DNA from 2 places in the Sinomonas sp. genome. Region 1 is predicted to be linked to the other one. Evidence: riboswitches for the same ligand, from Rfam matches in the RefSeq annotation. Region 1 holds a riboswitch; the other holds the start of a gene.

Evidence for each region. A riboswitch is a leader RNA that binds a small molecule or an ion and turns the genes downstream of it on or off. The one in region 1 is predicted to bind S-adenosylmethionine.
Region 2: it holds a riboswitch for S-adenosylmethionine, as region 1 does, so the genes downstream of both, V7053_RS09050 (aminotransferase class V-fold PLP-dependent enzyme) here and V7053_RS06810 (DUF1737 domain-containing protein) in region 1, are expected to answer to the same signal.

What each region holds. Positions count from the first base shown of each region.
Region 1 covers NZ_DAIUJO010000030.1:7,308-15,703, forward strand. The annotation lists gene V7053_RS06795 (hypothetical protein) at 1-244, opposite strand, end outside; gene V7053_RS06800 (O-succinylhomoserine sulfhydrylase) at 249-1,451, opposite strand; gene V7053_RS06805 (rhodanese-like domain-containing protein) at 1,455-1,871, opposite strand; gene V7053_RS06810 (DUF1737 domain-containing protein) at 1,868-2,206, opposite strand; SAM riboswitch class IV at 2,216-2,355, opposite strand; gene V7053_RS06815 (ABC transporter ATP-binding protein) at 2,570-3,352, shown strand; gene V7053_RS06820 (ABC transporter permease) at 3,345-4,106, shown strand; gene V7053_RS06825 (MFS transporter) at 4,210-5,556, opposite strand; gene pdxA (4-hydroxythreonine-4-phosphate dehydrogenase PdxA) at 5,596-6,615, opposite strand; gene V7053_RS06835 (four-carbon acid sugar kinase family protein) at 6,650-7,936, opposite strand; gene V7053_RS06840 (aldo/keto reductase) at 8,198-8,396, shown strand, end outside.
Region 2 covers NZ_DAIUJO010000044.1:9,845-18,240, forward strand. The annotation lists gene rsgA (ribosome small subunit-dependent GTPase A) at 1-927, shown strand, start outside; gene hisN (histidinol-phosphatase) at 977-1,795, shown strand; SAM riboswitch class IV at 1,894-2,006, shown strand; gene V7053_RS09050 (aminotransferase class V-fold PLP-dependent enzyme) at 2,040-3,485, shown strand; gene V7053_RS09055 (class I SAM-dependent methyltransferase) at 3,573-4,337, shown strand; gene V7053_RS09060 (Nramp family divalent metal transporter) at 4,466-5,737, shown strand; gene V7053_RS09065 (metal-dependent transcriptional regulator) at 5,754-6,464, shown strand; gene V7053_RS09070 (MFS transporter) at 6,480-7,889, opposite strand; gene V7053_RS09075 (hypothetical protein) at 8,089-8,307, shown strand; RNA gene ssrA (transfer-messenger RNA) at 8,369-8,396, opposite strand, start outside.

The DNA.
Region 1 (8,396 bases):
CCTCGACGGTCATGACGTCGTCGAACCCCAGCCGCCGCCCGCGAAAGCCGAGCCGTCCGAGCATCGTGCACGCGACGAACTCGTGCCCGGGCCGCAGCTCGGACGCCGCGACCATGCCGCGCGTGATGCGCGTGAAGGGCACGAGCCGATCATGGGCGCGGAGGTCGAGGACGCGGGACCACGCCTCGCCGGTGGGCAGCGGCGACCAGAGCACCAGCTCGAACCGCCTCAGCCGCGCCTCCACGCTGTCAGCCGCGCAGCGCCCGCTCGAGATCGCCGATGAGGTCGCCGACGTCCTCGAGACCCACGCTGAGCCGGAGGACGCCGTCGCCCAGGCCGATCGCCGCGCGCCCCTCGGGGCCCATGGCCCGGTGGGTCGTCGTTGCCGGATGGGTGATGAGCGACTTCGAGTCGCCCAGATTGTTCGAGATGTCGATGATCCGCAGCCCGTTGAGGAACCGGAACGCGGCGTCCTTGCCCCCGCCGTCGGGCGCGTTGAGCTCGAAGGTGAGGACGGTGCCCCCCGCACTCATCTGCTTGCGCGCGAGTTCGTACTGCGGGTGTGACTTGAGGTGCGGGTACTTGACCCAGCTCACCTCGGGCTGTGCCTCGAGCCATTCCGCGATCGCCAGCGCGTTCGCGGACGAATACCGCACCCGCAGCCCCATCGTCTCGAGGCCCTTCGTGAGCACCCACGCGTTGAAGGGGCTGAGCGCGGGCCCGGTATGACGCATGAGCTGCTTGACGGGACCGTCGATGTAGTCCTTCGGACCGAGGATCGCGCCCCCGAGCACCCGGCCCTGGCCGTCGATGTGCTTCGTCCCGGAGTACACCACCACGTCGGCGCCGAAGTCGAGGCTCCGCTGAAGGAGCGGCGTCGCGAAGACGTTGTCGACGACGACGGTCGCCCCGGCTGCGTGGGCAAGCTCGGCGACCGTCTGGATGTCCACGAGCTCCTGCATGGGGTTCGACGGCGACTCGAAGAACACCGCCGTCGTGGGCACCGAGAGCGCCTCGCGCCACTGCTCGATGTCGGGGCCGTCGACGAAGACGGTCTCGACGCCCCAGCGGGGGAGGATCTCGTTGAGGATCACGAAGCACGAGCCGAAGAGACTGCGCGCCGCGACGACCCGGTCGCCGGCTCCCAGCAGCGCGCCCAGTGCTGTGAACACGGCGGACATGCCGGATGCCGTCGCGAAGCAGGCCTCGGTGCCCTCGAGCAGGCGCAGCCGCTCCTGGAACGTGGCCACCGTCGGGTTGCCGTAGCGCGAGTAGACGAAGCGCTCATCCTCGCCCGTGAACGCGCGCTCGGCCGCCTCCGCCGACTCGTACACGAAGCCGGAGTTGAGGAACAGCGCCTCCGACGTCTCCTGAAAATTGCTGCGGTCAAGCCCGCCGCGCACTGCCTGGGTGTCTTCGCTCCAGCTGGCGGCGTCGATGTTGAAGGTCACTGACTACTCTTGTCCTACGTTCGTGGGGAGGCCCCGGTTCTTCCAGCCGTTCACGTTTCGCTGGCCGTCGGGCCCTGGCACGCCCTCGAACCCCTCGATGACGTTGTAAGCCCTGAAGCCGAGGTTCGTTGCGGCGGCCGCGGCGGCGGCCGAGCGCTGCCCCGAGCGGCACAGGAACAGCAGTTCCGTGTCGCGGTCCTCGGGGCCCTGGAGCTCGAGTTCCATGACGAAGTCCGGGTTCGGAATCCCGCCAGAGAACACCCACGGAATGAAGAGCGGATCGTTGTCGGTCTGGCGCGTGTCCGGGATCCCGATGTGCGCCCATTCTTCTTCGGTGCGCACGTCGACGAGGACGGCGGCGCCCGACTTCAGCTTGTCCCAGGCCTGCTCCGGCGTGAGGTCGCCCGCATAGAGGCTCATGCGTGGCCCTCCCCGTCGTACTCGCCCTGGCTGTCGACGCCCTCGGCCAGCTCGTCGACGGCCGAGGCGACGGCGGCGTCCGCGCGGGCGACCGCGTGGGGCAGGATGACGGCCTGGGCGACGATCACGTCGGTGCCGTTGAAGGTGGCCGTGGGGCTCCCATGGAGCACGTAGCCTTCGGCGAGCGCTTGGGAGATGCGGGCGCAGAACTCGCGAGTGTCCGGCCCTGTGAGAAGACGGTAGGCGAGGCGCTCTTCAGAGGCGTTCGCCGGAGCGGCGGGATCGTTGAGCGGTGTGGTGGCCGCCTCTCCCGTCTCGGTCGCGGTGTCGGACATGGGCGGGCTCCTTCTGGCTTGCGTATCGAGGGTCGAATTGCCGAGTCTTCACCTGAGGCACCCCGCCGGATGGAGGGTTGCCGGCCAGCAAGTCAGGGCAGTGCGACCGCGCGGGTGGGGCCCGCCGTCGCGCGCTGGCGCTCGTTACTCTGCGTTGAACGTAGCACGCGACGGCGGGGCCAGCCACGGGGAGTCAGTAACGATTGGCAACACCGTGCAACACGCATGTGGCGAGTCGCTGTGACCGGGCTGGCTTCCTGCTGTGAGTTGGGCGACTGCTCGTGGAGAAAGCCTCGCGCCCGCACCGAGGGAGCCTATGCTCAGGGAGGAGGCAGACCCGAATACGGTGCGGAGGTAGCCCGGGTGAGCGAGGCAGAGCAGCGGCCCACCATTCTCGAGGTGCAGGATCTCGTGGTCCGCTACGGTTCCCAGACCGCTGTGGACGGGCTCAGCTTCTCCATCCTGCGAGGTGAGATCTTCGGGCTCCTCGGCCCGAACGGCGCGGGCAAGACGACGACGCTGAGTGTCATCGAGGGCCTCCGCAAGCCCGACGCCGGGCACGCGGCGGTCGACGGCGTCGAGACAGTCCACGCTCCCCTGGCCGTGAAGGCGAAGCTCGGCGTCCAGCTCCAGGCCTCGAGCTTCCAGTCCGAGCTCACGATCGAGCAGATCGCGCGCCTCTACGCGGGCCTCTACGGGCTCGATCTTCCGCGGAGACAGCTCCGGGAACGGCTCGCGGACGTGGGTCTCGAGCAGGAGTTGGCGAAGCCGTTCAAGAAGCTTTCGGGCGGCCAGCAGCAGCGCTTCTCGCTCATGGTCGCCTCGATCCACAACCCTCCGATCCTGCTCCTCGACGAGCCGACGGCAGGACTGGATCCGCAGTCGCGCCGTCAGCTGTGGGATCGCATCGAACGGTCCCGGCAGGCGGGCGGCAGCATCCTGCTCACGACCCATTCGATGGAGGAGGCCCAGTCGGTCTGCGACCGGGTTGCGATCATCGACCACGGCCGGCTCCAGGCTTTGGGCGCCCCCAAGGATCTCGTCGCCATGCACCGCGACGATCCGCGCGTGCGCGCCGTCGCCCGCGGGGACGTGACCCTCGAAGATGTCTTCATCGGGCTGACAGGGAGTGCCATCCGTGACTGAGACCGTTGCCCCCACCGCGCCACCTCTCGGGCTGACGCTGAGATCCCTGCTCCGCGCAGACGCCACCGTCCTGATGCGCAGCAGGCAGGCCTTCATCCTCAACCTCGCCGTGCCCATCCTGATCCTCATCGTGACCAACCGCGGCGGGAAGCTCGGAAACCCGGGCTTCCTCATCGGCATGGCGCTCACCTACGGACTGCTGTCCTCGGCGCTCATCGGCTACTCGATCACGATGGCCCGAGACCGGGAGGCCGGCGTCTTCCAGAGGCTTCGCGTGACGCCGACGCCCACGTGGGCCATCATGGCAAGCCGGCTCGCGGTGCAGCTCGCGGCAAATCTGGTCGTCTCCGTGATCGTCATGTTCGTCGGCAGCATCATGCACGACACGGCGTTCTCGTTCGGCGTGTACCTCCTCATGTTCGCCATCTCGCTGCTGGGCGCCGTCGTCTTCCTCAGCATCGGGCAGGCGCTCGTGGGGCTCGTCAAGAACGCGACGGCGGTCAACGCTGTCGGGAGAGTCCTGTTCATCCTGCTGATCCTCACCGGCATCCTCGGCTCGACCGGCCTCCTCGGCGACGACTTCAAGAACTTCGCGTCCTGGACGCCGGTCGGCGCCCTCATCAACCTCTTCAACGCGGCCCTCAACATCAGCCCGTGGGGCTCGACCGAGACGGAGGCAATCATTGCGTCGATCGGTTACATCGTGGTCTTCGCCGGGATCGGGATCCGCTGGTTCCGGTGGGAGCCGCAGTAACACTCGTTCGCTGAGGGTCCGCAGACCGGCGTCGCAGTACCGCGCGCCTATCCCGCAGACAGCTCGTCGGACTGCCCGCGGGATAGGCGGCTGAAGGAAACGACTACTGGGCGTTGACGGCGCGCGGCCCCTGTTCGGCGGATTCTTCGGCGTGGTCCAGGCTCTGGCGCCTGCGTGGCCCGATCCATACTGCGACGATCGTGATGACGGCCTGGCTGATCATGTAGAGGGCGACCGGGATGTAGGAGTGGGTCGTGGCGAGCAGGAGCGTGGCGAGGACCGGCCCGATGCCTCCGGAGATCGCGCTGCCGACTTCGCGGGAGGATGCGAGTCCGGTGAAGCGGATGTGGGTGGGGAAGAGGTTGGCGAGGTACGCGCCCTGGGTGGCGGACATGCCGCGGACGACGAATGCGTAGACGAGGACGATCGCGGTGATGACGAGGGGGACCGACTTGGTGTTGATCATCCAGAACATCGGGAAGATGAAGAGCGCGACGCCGATGGCGGAGCCGATGTAGACCCGCGACATGCCGAGGCGGTCGCCCAGCCAGCCGAAGAGGGGGTAGGTGAAGAGGCTGATCAGCGAGGCGAGGAAGAGCCCGTTGAGGCCGACGCTCGAGTTGAGGTGGAGGAACGTGGCCGCGTAGGCCAGGACGAAGGTCTTGACGAGGTTGGTCGTGGCGTTCTCGGCGAAGCAGGCGAACATGGCCACGAACCAGTTGCGGGTGTGGGAGGCGAAGACTTCTCTGATGGGGCTCTTGGGCTTTTCCTTGGCGCGGGTGACGGCGAGGTACTCCGGGGACTCCATGACGCGCATCCGGATGAAGAGTCCGATCCCGATGCCGATCACGCTGGCGAGGAAGGGCAGGCGCCAGCCGTAGGACATGAAGGCGCTCTTGGGCATGAAGGCCAGCACCGAGTAGAAGGAGGTGCCGAGCATGATGCCCAGGGCCAGGCCCGCGCCGGGAAGGCTCGTGAGCAGGCCCTGGCGCTTCTTGCTGGCGTGCTCGGAGACCATGACCTGGGCGCCGCCGAACTCCGCCCCGGCGCCGATGCCTTGGGCGATGCGCAGGACGAGCATCAGGATGGGGGCCCAGATCCCGGCCTGGGCGTACGTGGGAAGCGCGCCGATCAGGGCGGTCGAGAGGCCCATGAGGACGAGGGTGGCTGCCAGGACGTTCTTGCGTCCGATCCGGTCGCCGAGGGCCCCGAAGACGAACCCGCCGAGCGGGCGGAAGAAGTAGCCGATGGCTGTCGTGGTCAGGGCCGCGGCCGTGCCCATCAGCGGGTCGAACTTGGGGAAGAAGAGCGTGTTGAACACCAGGGCTGAGGCGGTGCCGAACAGGACGAAGTCGTACCACTCGATGGTGGTCCCGATGACGCCCGCGAGGATGGCGCGCCGGACCCACTGGGCCCGCTGCGCGGGGGTGGGGGTTATCACGTTGGACATGTCGGTTCCTTCTACTCCGTTGTAGGGATGGTGGATGGGCTATTGCTGGGGAGCCAGGCGAGGGGACATCTCGGCGGCCTGGCGGAGGGCTTCGATCATGCTGCGGACGTCGGCGATGCCCTTGCCTGCGATGTCGAACGCGGTTCCGTGGTCAACCGAGGTGCGGATGACCGGGAGCCCGACGGTGATGTTGACGCCCGCCTCGATGCCGAGGACCTTCACCGGGCCGTGGCCCTGGTCGTGGTACATGGCGACGATGAGGTCGTAGTCCCCGCGTCCGGCGAGGAAGAAGGCGGTATCGGCGGGAAGCGGTCCTCGGGCGTCGATGCCGTCGGCCTGGAGCTTCTCGATGGCCGGGACGATCTTCTCTTCCTCCTCGCCGTAGCCGAAGAGGCCGTTCTCCCCTGCGTGCGGGTTGATGGCGCAGACGCCGATCTTGGGGTGGGCCACGCCGGCCCGCTTCATGGCCTCGTCCCCGCGGCGTACCGTGCGCTCGACGAGCCCGGGCTCGATCTTGCGGATCGCGTCGATGAGTCCGATGTGCGTGGTGACGTGGATGACCTTGACCTTGGGGGTCGAGAGCATCATCGAGACCTCCTCGACGCCCATGAAGTGGGCGAGGAGCTCGGTGTGCCCGGGGTAGATATGCCCTGCCCTGTGCAGGGCGGCCTTGTTCAGGGGAGCCGTGCAGATCCCCTGGACCTGGCCAGCCTTGGCGAGTTCACAGGCGATGCGGACGTAGTGGTAGGCGGCGTTGCCGGCGGTGGCGGATTCTTCGCCCCAGGGGAGGTCGTGCGGTACGAGTTCGGGATCGATCACGTTCACCCGGCCCGGGGTGAAGACCGCCTCGGCGACAGTGTGGACCGTCACGACGTCGGCGGGCACGTTGAGCGCCCCGGCGGCGAGGCGGAGACGGTGCGCGTCGCCGATCACGACGGGGCGGCTGTCGGCGTAGGCGCCGGGGTGGACGAGCGCGCCGACGGTGACTTCGGGCCCGATCCCCGCGGCGTCGCCCATGGTGACGGCGATGAACGGCCTGTCGTCGTATTCGGTGGTCATGCGGATCTCCGTGTCTTTGGTTTCTTCGGGGTGGTCAGCGTGCGGGCAGGCCGGCACGAGGAGTGGAAGTGTGCGATCGGATCGCCTGGTACAGCTGGGCCAGCACGTGCTCGTCACCGAAACTGCCGGGCTTGGTGGCGACGAGGCGCCCGTCGTCGGCCGCGCTCACGACGGCGCCGTGCTGGACGGCGATCCGGGGGACGAGCGAGGTGACACCGAGGACATCGAGGACCTCGCGCGCGGTCTCGCCCCCCGTGAGGATGAGGTCAGGCCGCAGCCCCTGCTCGATCTCCTGCGCGAGGAGTGCGAGCCGGGCGATGATGGCCGCCGATCGCGAGGGGTCCACCGGGGTTTCCGCGACGGCCAGGGCCACCGGCCGGCCCTGTCCGAGGGCGGCGCGCAGGTCCGCTGCGCGGGGTCCTTCCGCGTGCGGCCCCTCCGAGCCCGGGCCGACGCAAACGACGTCGAAGCCGACCGCAGCCAGACCCTCCACCTGCCGCCGGGCTGCTGGGGATGCCGATCCGACGACGGCGAGCACCCCCCTGCCGCCGTGGCGGACTGCCGACGGTTCCGCCGCCCGTCCGAGAGACTGCGTCTTGTGCGCAGATCCTCCCGCGAGGCGGCGTGCAAAGATCCCTGCGAGCTGCCCAGTCCCCGCGAGGGCCACTGGGCGCCCCGCGGCGGCGAAGCCCAGCGCTGCTACTGCGTCGACGACGGCGGCGAGGTCGCTGTCCGTCTCGCCGTCGACGACCACGATCGTCGGAACGCCTCCACTCAATGCGCTGGCGAGGCGCACCTTGAGGTCGGCCGAGCGCACGTCGTCGAGCGCTACGAAGCGGACGCCGCCGTCCACAGGGAAGAGCTCGGCGAGGTCCTCGGGCGGTGCGGTCGGTTCGGCGTGCCAGAGCCCGCTTGCGCGCAGGGCGAGGCCGGAGGCGAGGGGATTCCCGTCGACGACGGTCCGCTCCATGGCGGGGAATGCCCCGGCCAGGACCACGTGGTAGCCGAGTCCGGCCAGGGCCGAGAGCTCGGCTGCGATGTTTCCCCGCCACAGGGAGTCGGTCTTCTTGAAGACCAGCGATGGATTGTCAGTGGCAGCGTGTGAGACTGCGTCCCGCACGGTCGCCGCGGCAGCTTCGGGCGACATCCCCCGCGAATGGGTGTCGAAGACGATGACGTCGCAGTCCCCGGCGACAGGCGTGCTGGCGGAAGGGCGCGTCGTCGTCAGCAGGATGCGCGTGGCGAGCCCGCAGTCCGAGAACTGATGGGCCACTTCGGCGGCACCTGAGAAGTCGTCCGCTTGGACGATGGCTGTGGTCATGCCTCCAACCCTCCTTTCTGCGAATGTGGGGTTTCTTTGGGACAAGCCCTGTGCCACGAGGCGGTGAGAGCTGTGTCACCAGCAAGGATGGCACACCTGCGCGAAACACGCTACCCCCATTGCTCGATGTACGCAGAAGTGGGATAGTTGGAGCCATCGAAGGGGAATCTGTCCGTGAAACCGAGCCAACCCGCTGCGCGCTTTGCGCAGAACGAGCAGTTTTCGGATTCTGGATCCCGCCCTCCACCGACAGGAAGATCTATGAGCAAGCATCCGGCCGCCGTCGCCGCAGCGGAACTCCCCATCTCAAGGCTCGTCCTCGGAACCATGACGTTCGGCGACACGGCTGACGAGGCCACTGCCCGGCGCATCGTCGACGAAGCGCTTGAAGCCGGCCTGACGACGGTCGATACGGCCAACGGGTACGCGGGCGGTGCAACGGAGGAGATCCTCTCGCGCC
Region 2 (8,396 bases), on a different contig from region 1:
CTGCGCCGCACGGCGGTCGTTCCCGGAGACTTCGTCGGGCTCGTCGGCGACGTGAGCGGGCGGCCCGACACGCTGGCGCGCCTCGTGCGGGTCCTGGATCGCCGGACGGTACTGAGGCGGAGCGCGGACGACGACGACCCCATCGAGCGCGTCGTCGTCGCCAACGCGGACCAGCTCGTGATCGTCGTCGCGGCGGCCAACCCCGAGCCGCGCACGGGATTCATCGACCGAGCCCTCGTCGCAGCGTATGACGCGGGAATCGAGCCCCTCCTGCTTGTCACGAAGGCCGATCTCAGGGACCCGGCCCCGCTCTTGGCGAACTACGAGCTCCTGCCGCTCTCCGTCGTCGTCAGTCGGACGGCCGAGGAGGCCGAGGAGCCCGAGGGCGGCGCGCTCGGCGCGGAAGCCGGCACCGAGCCGGAGGTCCACGGCGTCCGGCTCGACGACGACGCCGTCGCCCGGCTGCGCCGGGAGCTCGATGGCAAGGTGACCGTGCTCCTCGGCCACTCGGGCGTCGGGAAGTCGACCATGGTCAACGCGCTCACGGGGGCGCGGCGCGCCACCGGCGGCGTCAACGCCGTGACGGGCCGCGGCCGGCACACGTCGTCGTCCGCGCTGGCACTCCGGCTTGAAGGGGCACCGCCCGGAAGCTGGATCATCGATACCCCCGGCATCCGCTCCTTCGGGCTCGCGCACGTCGATCCCGACCGCATCCTGCGCGCGTTCCCCGACCTCGAGCCCGGAACCGAGGACTGTGCCCGCGGGTGCCGGCACGACGCGAGCGCCGTCGAGTGCGGGCTGGACGGCTGGGTCGCACGCGGAAAAGCGGGTCCCCAGGGCCCGGCGAGGCTCGCGTCGTTCCGCCGACTGCTGGTCGCAAGCCCGCGCGACGAGGCGGCCGACGCCAAGGAGCTCGGCACACTCTGAGCCCGGAACCTCCCACTCGCCGGGTACCGGAGGCGATAGCGTGGGTCCCATGACCCGTGCCGCCGAAGGCTACACCGACGATCTCCGTCTGGCCCATGTACTCGCCGACTCCGTGGACGCCCAGACGATGGATCGGTTCAAGGCCATCGACCTCCGGGTGGAGACGAAGCCGGACCTCACACCCGTCACCGACGCGGACCGCGCGGCAGAGGAGGCCATCCGCGGGCAGCTCTCTCGCTCGCGCCCGCGGGACGCGGTGATCGGCGAAGAGTTCGGCACGACCGGCCACGGCGCCCGCCGCTGGATCATCGACCCCATCGACGGGACGAAGAACTTCGTGCGGGGGGTGCCTGTGTGGGCCACGCTCATCGCGCTTGCGGACGGGGACGAGATCGTCGTCGGCGTCGTGAGTGCCCCTGCCCTGGGACGCAGATGGTGGGCCGCAAAGGGCGCCGGCGCCTACACCGGGCGCTCGCTCGCCGCCGCGACGCGGCTCAAGGTCTCGGACGTAGCGCGTGTCGAGGACGCTTCACTCTCGTACTCAAGCCTTTCCGGGTGGCGCGAACGGGGAAGCCTCGGGAATTTCCTGACGCTCACGGAAGATGTGTGGCGTACCCGCGCGTACGGAGACTTCTGGTCGTATTGCCTTGTCGCGGAGGGCGCGGTGGACATCGCAACCGAGCCCGAGCTCGCGCTGTACGACATGGCCGCGCTCGTGCCGATCGTCACCGAAGCCGGGGGCCGTTTCACGTCCCTCGAAGGCGTCGAGGGCCCGTGGGGCAGCAACGCCCTCGCGACGAACGGCATTCTCCACTCGGACGTGCTGCGGCGCCTGAACCCTGAGCACGACGACCTCCTGAACTCGTGAAGCCGCCGCGCGGTGCAGGCATGCGCCGCCTTAACGAGCTGTAACACGCGTCGACCGGCTGGAGGCCGGCCGTCGTCGTCCTCTAGTCTCATCCCCAAGGTCACGAGTGCCAGCGCGAAGCCCCGGCTTGCTGGCCGGCAACCCTCCAACGCGGCGGGGTGCCCCGGGTGACGACCAGGCCAGTCCGGAGCGGATCTGGCAAGCGCGGCCCCCGCGAGGCGGGGCCCCGACCCTGAGGTGCACCGTGAGCACACCCACCGTCGTTTCTCCGTCCCCCGCGAAGGCCGCTTCTTCCGCAGGAACTCCTGCGCCGGCCAACGGTGCCGCCGTCCCTGGCGACGCCACCCATCCGATGGCGGACGTCGTCGGGGCCGAGCTGGTCACCCCCCTCGTGGGCGGCGGGAGCACCCGCTACGTGAACCTCGACTATGCCGCGTCCGCGCCCGCCCTCAGCGAGGTTGCGGCTCATCTGAACGAGGTCCTCCCGTTCTACGCGAGCGTCCATCGTGGCGCCGGCTACGCGTCGCAGGTCAGCACGTCGCTCTACGAGAACGCGCGCACCATCGTCCGCGAGTTCGTCGGCGGCCGACCGGACGACGAGGTGGTCTTCACCCGCAATACGACGGACTCGCTCAACCTGCTCGCCAGCTGCCTCCCGGCGGCTGGCGACGTCCTGTACCTCGACATAGAGCACCACGCCAACCTCCTGCCGTGGCAAGGCCGACCTCACCGGAGCGTCGTCGCCGCCCGCACGCTCTCCGAGACGCTCGAACGCGTGCGGGCATGGCTCAAAGCCGGGGAGATCAGCCTCGTCGCCGTCACGGGCGCCTCGAACATCACCGGCGAGATCCTGCCGATCGCGGAGCTCGCAGCACTTGCCCACGAACACGGAGCCCGGATCGCGGTCGACGCCGCCCAGCTCGCGCCGCATCGCCGCATCGGCGTCGCGGCAGCGGACATCGACTACCTTGCGCTCTCGGGCCACAAGCTCTACGCGCCGTTTGGCGCCGGCGTCCTCGTGGGCCGGCGGGATTGGCTCGACAGCGGGCGGCCGCACCTCGCGGGGGGAGGCGCTGTCCGCGAAGTGCGCCTCGACTCGGTGGCTTGGGCGGACGGGCCGGCGCGGCACGAGGCCGGGTCCCCCAACGTGCTCGGCGCCGCAACCCTCGCCAAGGCCGCGCAGGTCCTGGGGAGCCTCGACGTGGAGTCGTGGTACCACCACGAGCAGCAGCTCAGAGACACGCTGGTAACGGGACTCGGGCAGATTGAGGGCGTCACTGTGCACCGGCTCTTCGAAGACTCAGATCCTGGTGCCGGCCCTGTCTCCCGCGGTTCAGTGGGCATCGTCAATTTCTCCATCGAGGGCCACGACGCGGGGCTCGCGGCAGCGTATCTCTCGGCCGAGCATGGCGTGGGCCTCCGTGACGGCCGTTTCTGCGCTCACCCTGCCCTCCGTCGGCTCGGTCTCGCTTCGGGTTCGCTCCGTGCGAGTTTCGGTCTCGGCTCGCGGCTCGAGGACGTCGAGCGGCTCGTGACGGGGGTGCGCGAGCTCGTGGAGCGGGGCCTGCGGCTCGACTACGCAGTCGACGCCGGCCGCTGGGTTCCGGTCGACGATTCGCGCCCATTCCCCGATTGGGCGCCCAACCTCCCTGGCACGGCCGGTGCCGCTCCGTGCGCTGTGGAGGACTGAGCGCATCGCATCCGCCGAGGTGCAGCCATGGCGGCCTCCCGGGTAGATTCCTCCGCGGAGAAGACAGCTTTCCGGGAGGAAGAAGGCATGGCACGCGGCGGACCCAAGTTCGACGATCGACGACGGCGGGAACTCGCCCAAGCCTTCATGGCTGGCGGAGAGCACTACGAGAGGGTGCGGCCCGGGTATCCCGAGGCCGCCGTCGACTGGCTCGTGCTGCCCGGAGCCCTCACCGCCGTCGACCTGGGAGCTGGGACCGGCAAGCTCTCGGGCCTGCTGTCTGCGCGCGGGCTCGAGGTGACCGCTGTGGATCCGAGCCCCGACATGCTCGGCGAGCTGAGACGCCTGTACCCGCGGATCCACGCCGTGGTCGGTACCGCCGAGTCCACCGGGCTCCCTGCCGCCTCGGCTGACCTCGTCGTGGCAGCACAGGCCTGGCATTGGTTCGACGTTCCCGCGGCAACCCGGGAAGTGGTCCGGCTCCTTGCGCCGGGGGGCTGTGCCGCGCTCGTGTGGAACCAGCTCGACACGTCGGTCCCCTGGGTGCACCGCCTCTCGCGGATCATGCATGCCGGCGACGTCCACAAGCCGGACTACCATCCCCCGGCAGGCCCCGAGCTGACGGGATGGGAGTCGGCGGTATTCCGCTGGCAGGAACCCACGAGCACTCTCGGCATCGTCGAGCTCGCCAAGTCACGGAGCTACTACCTGCGGGCGTCAGCCAAACACCGGGCGCGAGTCGAGGCGAACCTCGACTGGTACCTCCACGAGCATCTGGGCCACGAGGACCGAGAGGTGGTCGCGCTCCCGTACGTCACGCAGGTCTGGCGGGCCTTTCCCGCCCAGCCGTAGGCCACCCCGCCCGGCACCTTGTCTTCGCCAGCGCCTGAGGCTTAGATTTAGGTCAGCCGAAATTATCGGATAAGGCGCATCAAAGACCGTCCCAACAGACGGCGGGTCCCGGCGTGGGGGTGGCAAGGATGAGCAGGACGACCCGCGACACCGCGGCGCGGGCCCCCCGCCGCGCGGCGTGGCGTCTTGCCGCAGGCCTCCTCGGTCCTGCCTTCGTCGCATCGATCGCCTACGTCGACCCGGGCAACGTCGCTGCCAATCTCACGGCCGGCGCGCGCTACGGCTACCTCCTCGTGTGGGTGCTTGTCATCGCGGACGTGATGGCCATGCTCATCCAGTACCAGTCGGCGAAACTCGGGATCGTCACGGGCAGGACGCTCCCAGAACTCCTGAGCGAACGGCTCAAGCCGCGCGGCAGGCGGCTCTTCTGGCTCCAGGCCGAGGTCGTCGCGCTCGCGACCGATCTCGCGGAGGTGGTGGGCGGCGCGATCGCCCTCCAACTCCTGTTCCGCGTTCCCCTGCCAGTCGGCGCCGTCATCGTGGGCGCCGTCTCCCTGGGCATCCTGGCCATCCAAGACCACCGGACGCAGCAGCGCTTCGAACTGGCGATCATCGGCCTCCTCGCCGTCATCACCATCGGATTCCTCGCGGGGCTCATCGTGAGCCCGCCCTCGCCAGCAGGCGTCGCCGGGGGCCTCGTGCCGCATTTCGAAGGGCCCGACACGCTCCTGCTGGCCGCGTCGATGCTGGGCGCTACGGTCATGCCGCACGCTATCTACGTGCACTCGGCGCTTTCCCGGGACCGGCACCGCGCCGACCCGCACACCCACGTGCCAGCGACCGCCGTCGCCCGACTCCTCCGCGGCACGCGGCTGGACGTCCTCATCGCTCTCGGCATCGCCGGCGTCGTCAACGTCGGGATGCTCCTCCTCGCCGCCTCGACCCTGGGCGGACGGGGCGGCACCGACACCATCGAGGGCGCTCACGCGGCGATTACGAGCGCGCTCGGGCCGCTCGTGGGGACGGTGTTCGCCGTGGGGCTCCTGGCAAGCGGCCTGGCCTCCAGCGCCGTCGGTTCGTATGCGGGCGCCACCATCATGGACGGCCTGCTCCAACGGCGCATCCCGGTCGTGCTGCGGCGTGCCCTGACACTTGTCCCATCCGTGCTGCTCCTCGCGCTCGGCGTCGACCCGACGCTCTCGCTCGTCGTCAGCCAGGTCGTCTTGAGCTTCGGCATTCCGTTCGCGCTCGTCCCGCTCATCAGGCTCACGTCTGAACGTCGCCTCGTGGGCGCGTTCGCGTCCTCGGCGCTTCTCAAGGCAGCGTCGTGGACGAGCGCCGGGCTCGTCATCGCGCTCAATCTCACTCTCCTGTGGCTCACCTTCGTGCCAATCGCCTGACGGTAGGCTTGGAAGGGTGAAGAGCCAGCCATCCTCCTCGATCGAGGATTACGTGAAGGTGATCTACTCGTTCACGGAATGGCAGGACAAGCCCATCACGTCGTCCCAGCTCGCAGCGCGCCTCGGCGTCGCGAACTCGTCCGTCTCCGAGATGGTCCGCAAGCTCAAGGACCAAGGCCTCGTGGACCACCGCCCCTACGGTGCTGTCCGCCTCACGTCCGAGGGGGAACGCCTCGCCCTCACGATGGTGCGGCGCCACCGTCTTCTCGAAACGTTCCTCGTCCAGGAGCTCGGCTACCGCTGGGATGAGGTCCACGACGAGGCGGAACAGCTCGAGCACGCCGTGTCCGACACGTTCGTCGAAAGACTCGCCGAAAAGCTCGGGCACCCAGACCGGGACCCGCACGGAGACCCGATCCCGAGCCCGACCGGGCGCGTCGAGCACCCGCCGGCGCTCCCCCTCGGCGACCTTGACCCGGGCCACGAGGGCCTGATCACCCGGATCAGCGACGACGATCCCGAGATGCTGCGCTATCTCGCCCGAGAGCACATCGTGCTGGACACTGCGGTCCACGTGGTCCGTCGGAAGCCGTTCGGCGGTCCGCTCGTGGTCCGGATCGGGGCAGGGAGCAGCGCCCACGAATTCGACGTCCCCGACACGATCGCTTCGTCCCTGTGGGTCCACAGCCGGGTGCCACACGAGGGCTGCACACTCGAGCACGCCTGACACGCGTCGTCGCCGTCAGTCCCCGGTCTGGCTCGCCGCCTCGCCGGAAAGTCCCCCGTCCCCGAGGCCGGTTTCGCCGCGCGCCGGGTTGCGGATCCAGATGGCCGAGCTGACGGCGCTTGCTGCGAGAAGCAGGCCCGTGGCCAGCAAGCCTCGGCGGAACCCGGCGTCGTCCACCTTCCCGCCCATGATCCCGCCGGCCGCAGCAATGCACACGAGCGAGGCAATGCGGGCGACGGCGTTGTTCACCGCCGAGCCGATACCGGAATCCTCAGCCGGGACGGCCCCGAGAACGGCGGAGGTGAGGGGGGCGACCATGAGCGCAAGACCGAGGCCGAACAGCACGACGGGCGCAAGGATATCCCGCCAGTAATTCAGCGGCGGCACTTCGAACGCCATCCACGCGGACGAGCAAGCGGCCAGTGCGGGCCCAAGAGCCATGGGCAGCCGCGGCCCGATCCGGGCACCCAGACGTGCCGCCGTCGGCGACAGGAAGAGGAGGCACAGGGTCGCCGGCAGCAGCCCGAGCCCCGCCTCGAACGCGCGCAGCCCCATCCTCTGCTGCAGGTACAGGCCCAGCACGAAGAAGCTCATTCCCAAGCCTCCGTAGGCCCACAGGGTCGCCAGGTTGCCCGCGGCGAAGTTGCGCTCACGGAACAAACCGAGCGGGAGCATGGGCGACGCCGCGGTGTGCTGGCGGGCGACGAAGGCGACGCAACCCGCGACGCCGACGAGGAGACACCCGATCACCCAAGGGCTCCCCCACCCCGATGCACCCTGCTCGATCAGGCCGAGCACCAGGCCACCGAGGCCGACGACGGCCAGCGCCGCCCCGAGGGCGTCGAGCCGACCCGCGGGTTCCTGCCGGGGCGCCTCGCGGCGAAGAATCGTGAGCGGACGCCACATGAGAGCCGAGGGCACAATGTTGACGAGGAAGACGAGCCGCCACGTCGCAAGGTCGACGGCTGCTCCGCCCACGAACGGTGCGGCGACCGACGCGGCGGCCGTCCACGCGGTCCACTGCCCGATCATGCGGGCTCGCACTCCTCCCGCGGCGGACGCCATGATGAGCGCGAGTGCGCTGGGCGTCACGACCGCCGCGGCCGTGCCTTGGAGGACCCGCGCCCCCACCAGCATCCAGGCGTTCCACGACAGACCGCAGATGAGAGACGTCACCGCAAACGCGACGATCCCGATTTCAAGCAGTCGAGCACGTCCATAACGGTCCGCGACCGTGCCCGCCGCAAGGATCAGCGCGCCGAGGGTGAGGAGGTAGCCGTCCACGACCCACTGCTGAAATGCGAGCCCGCCGCCAAGCTCTCGGCCCATTGCCGGGAGCGCGAGGTTGACGGCGCTCCCGTCGAGGATCACCAGGCAGCTCGAGCAGACAGCGACGAACAGGACTCGGCGCTGGTTTTGGGTCATTGCCGTGGGTTCATTTCTGCCTGGCCGAGCCGTCGTCACAGCCTCATCCTGCTCCCGTCCGGTGCAGAGGTCGAGAGGCCGATCTCGGGCTTCCACGGTTCGACCGCCTTTCCAGCGGGTATACCCGGGCCGTGAGGAGGCGCAGGGGGTGGTTCGCACGAGTCCGGATCGGGTAAGCCGTAAGAGAAGGAGGAGAGCGATGAATTCTTCAGGCGGGGCATTCGTCACCCCGGTCTACGGCAGTGAGGGCCGCGCCTACCTCAGCATGTGCGATGGGCATCGCTACGGCGTGGTGTTCCCCGACAAGGAACAGGCGCGTGCATGCGCCGAGCAACACAACGTCTCCCATCACCACGGGCGCCCCCCTCGCTTCCGGGCCTTCGGGTTTCAGGACTTCACCGGCGAGCACCTCGCGTAGCCACGGCAGGGACGCTGGCAGCAGAAAACAAAACACCCCCGGTCCTGGGACCGGGGGTGGAATGTGGAGATGGGGGGAATTGAACCCCC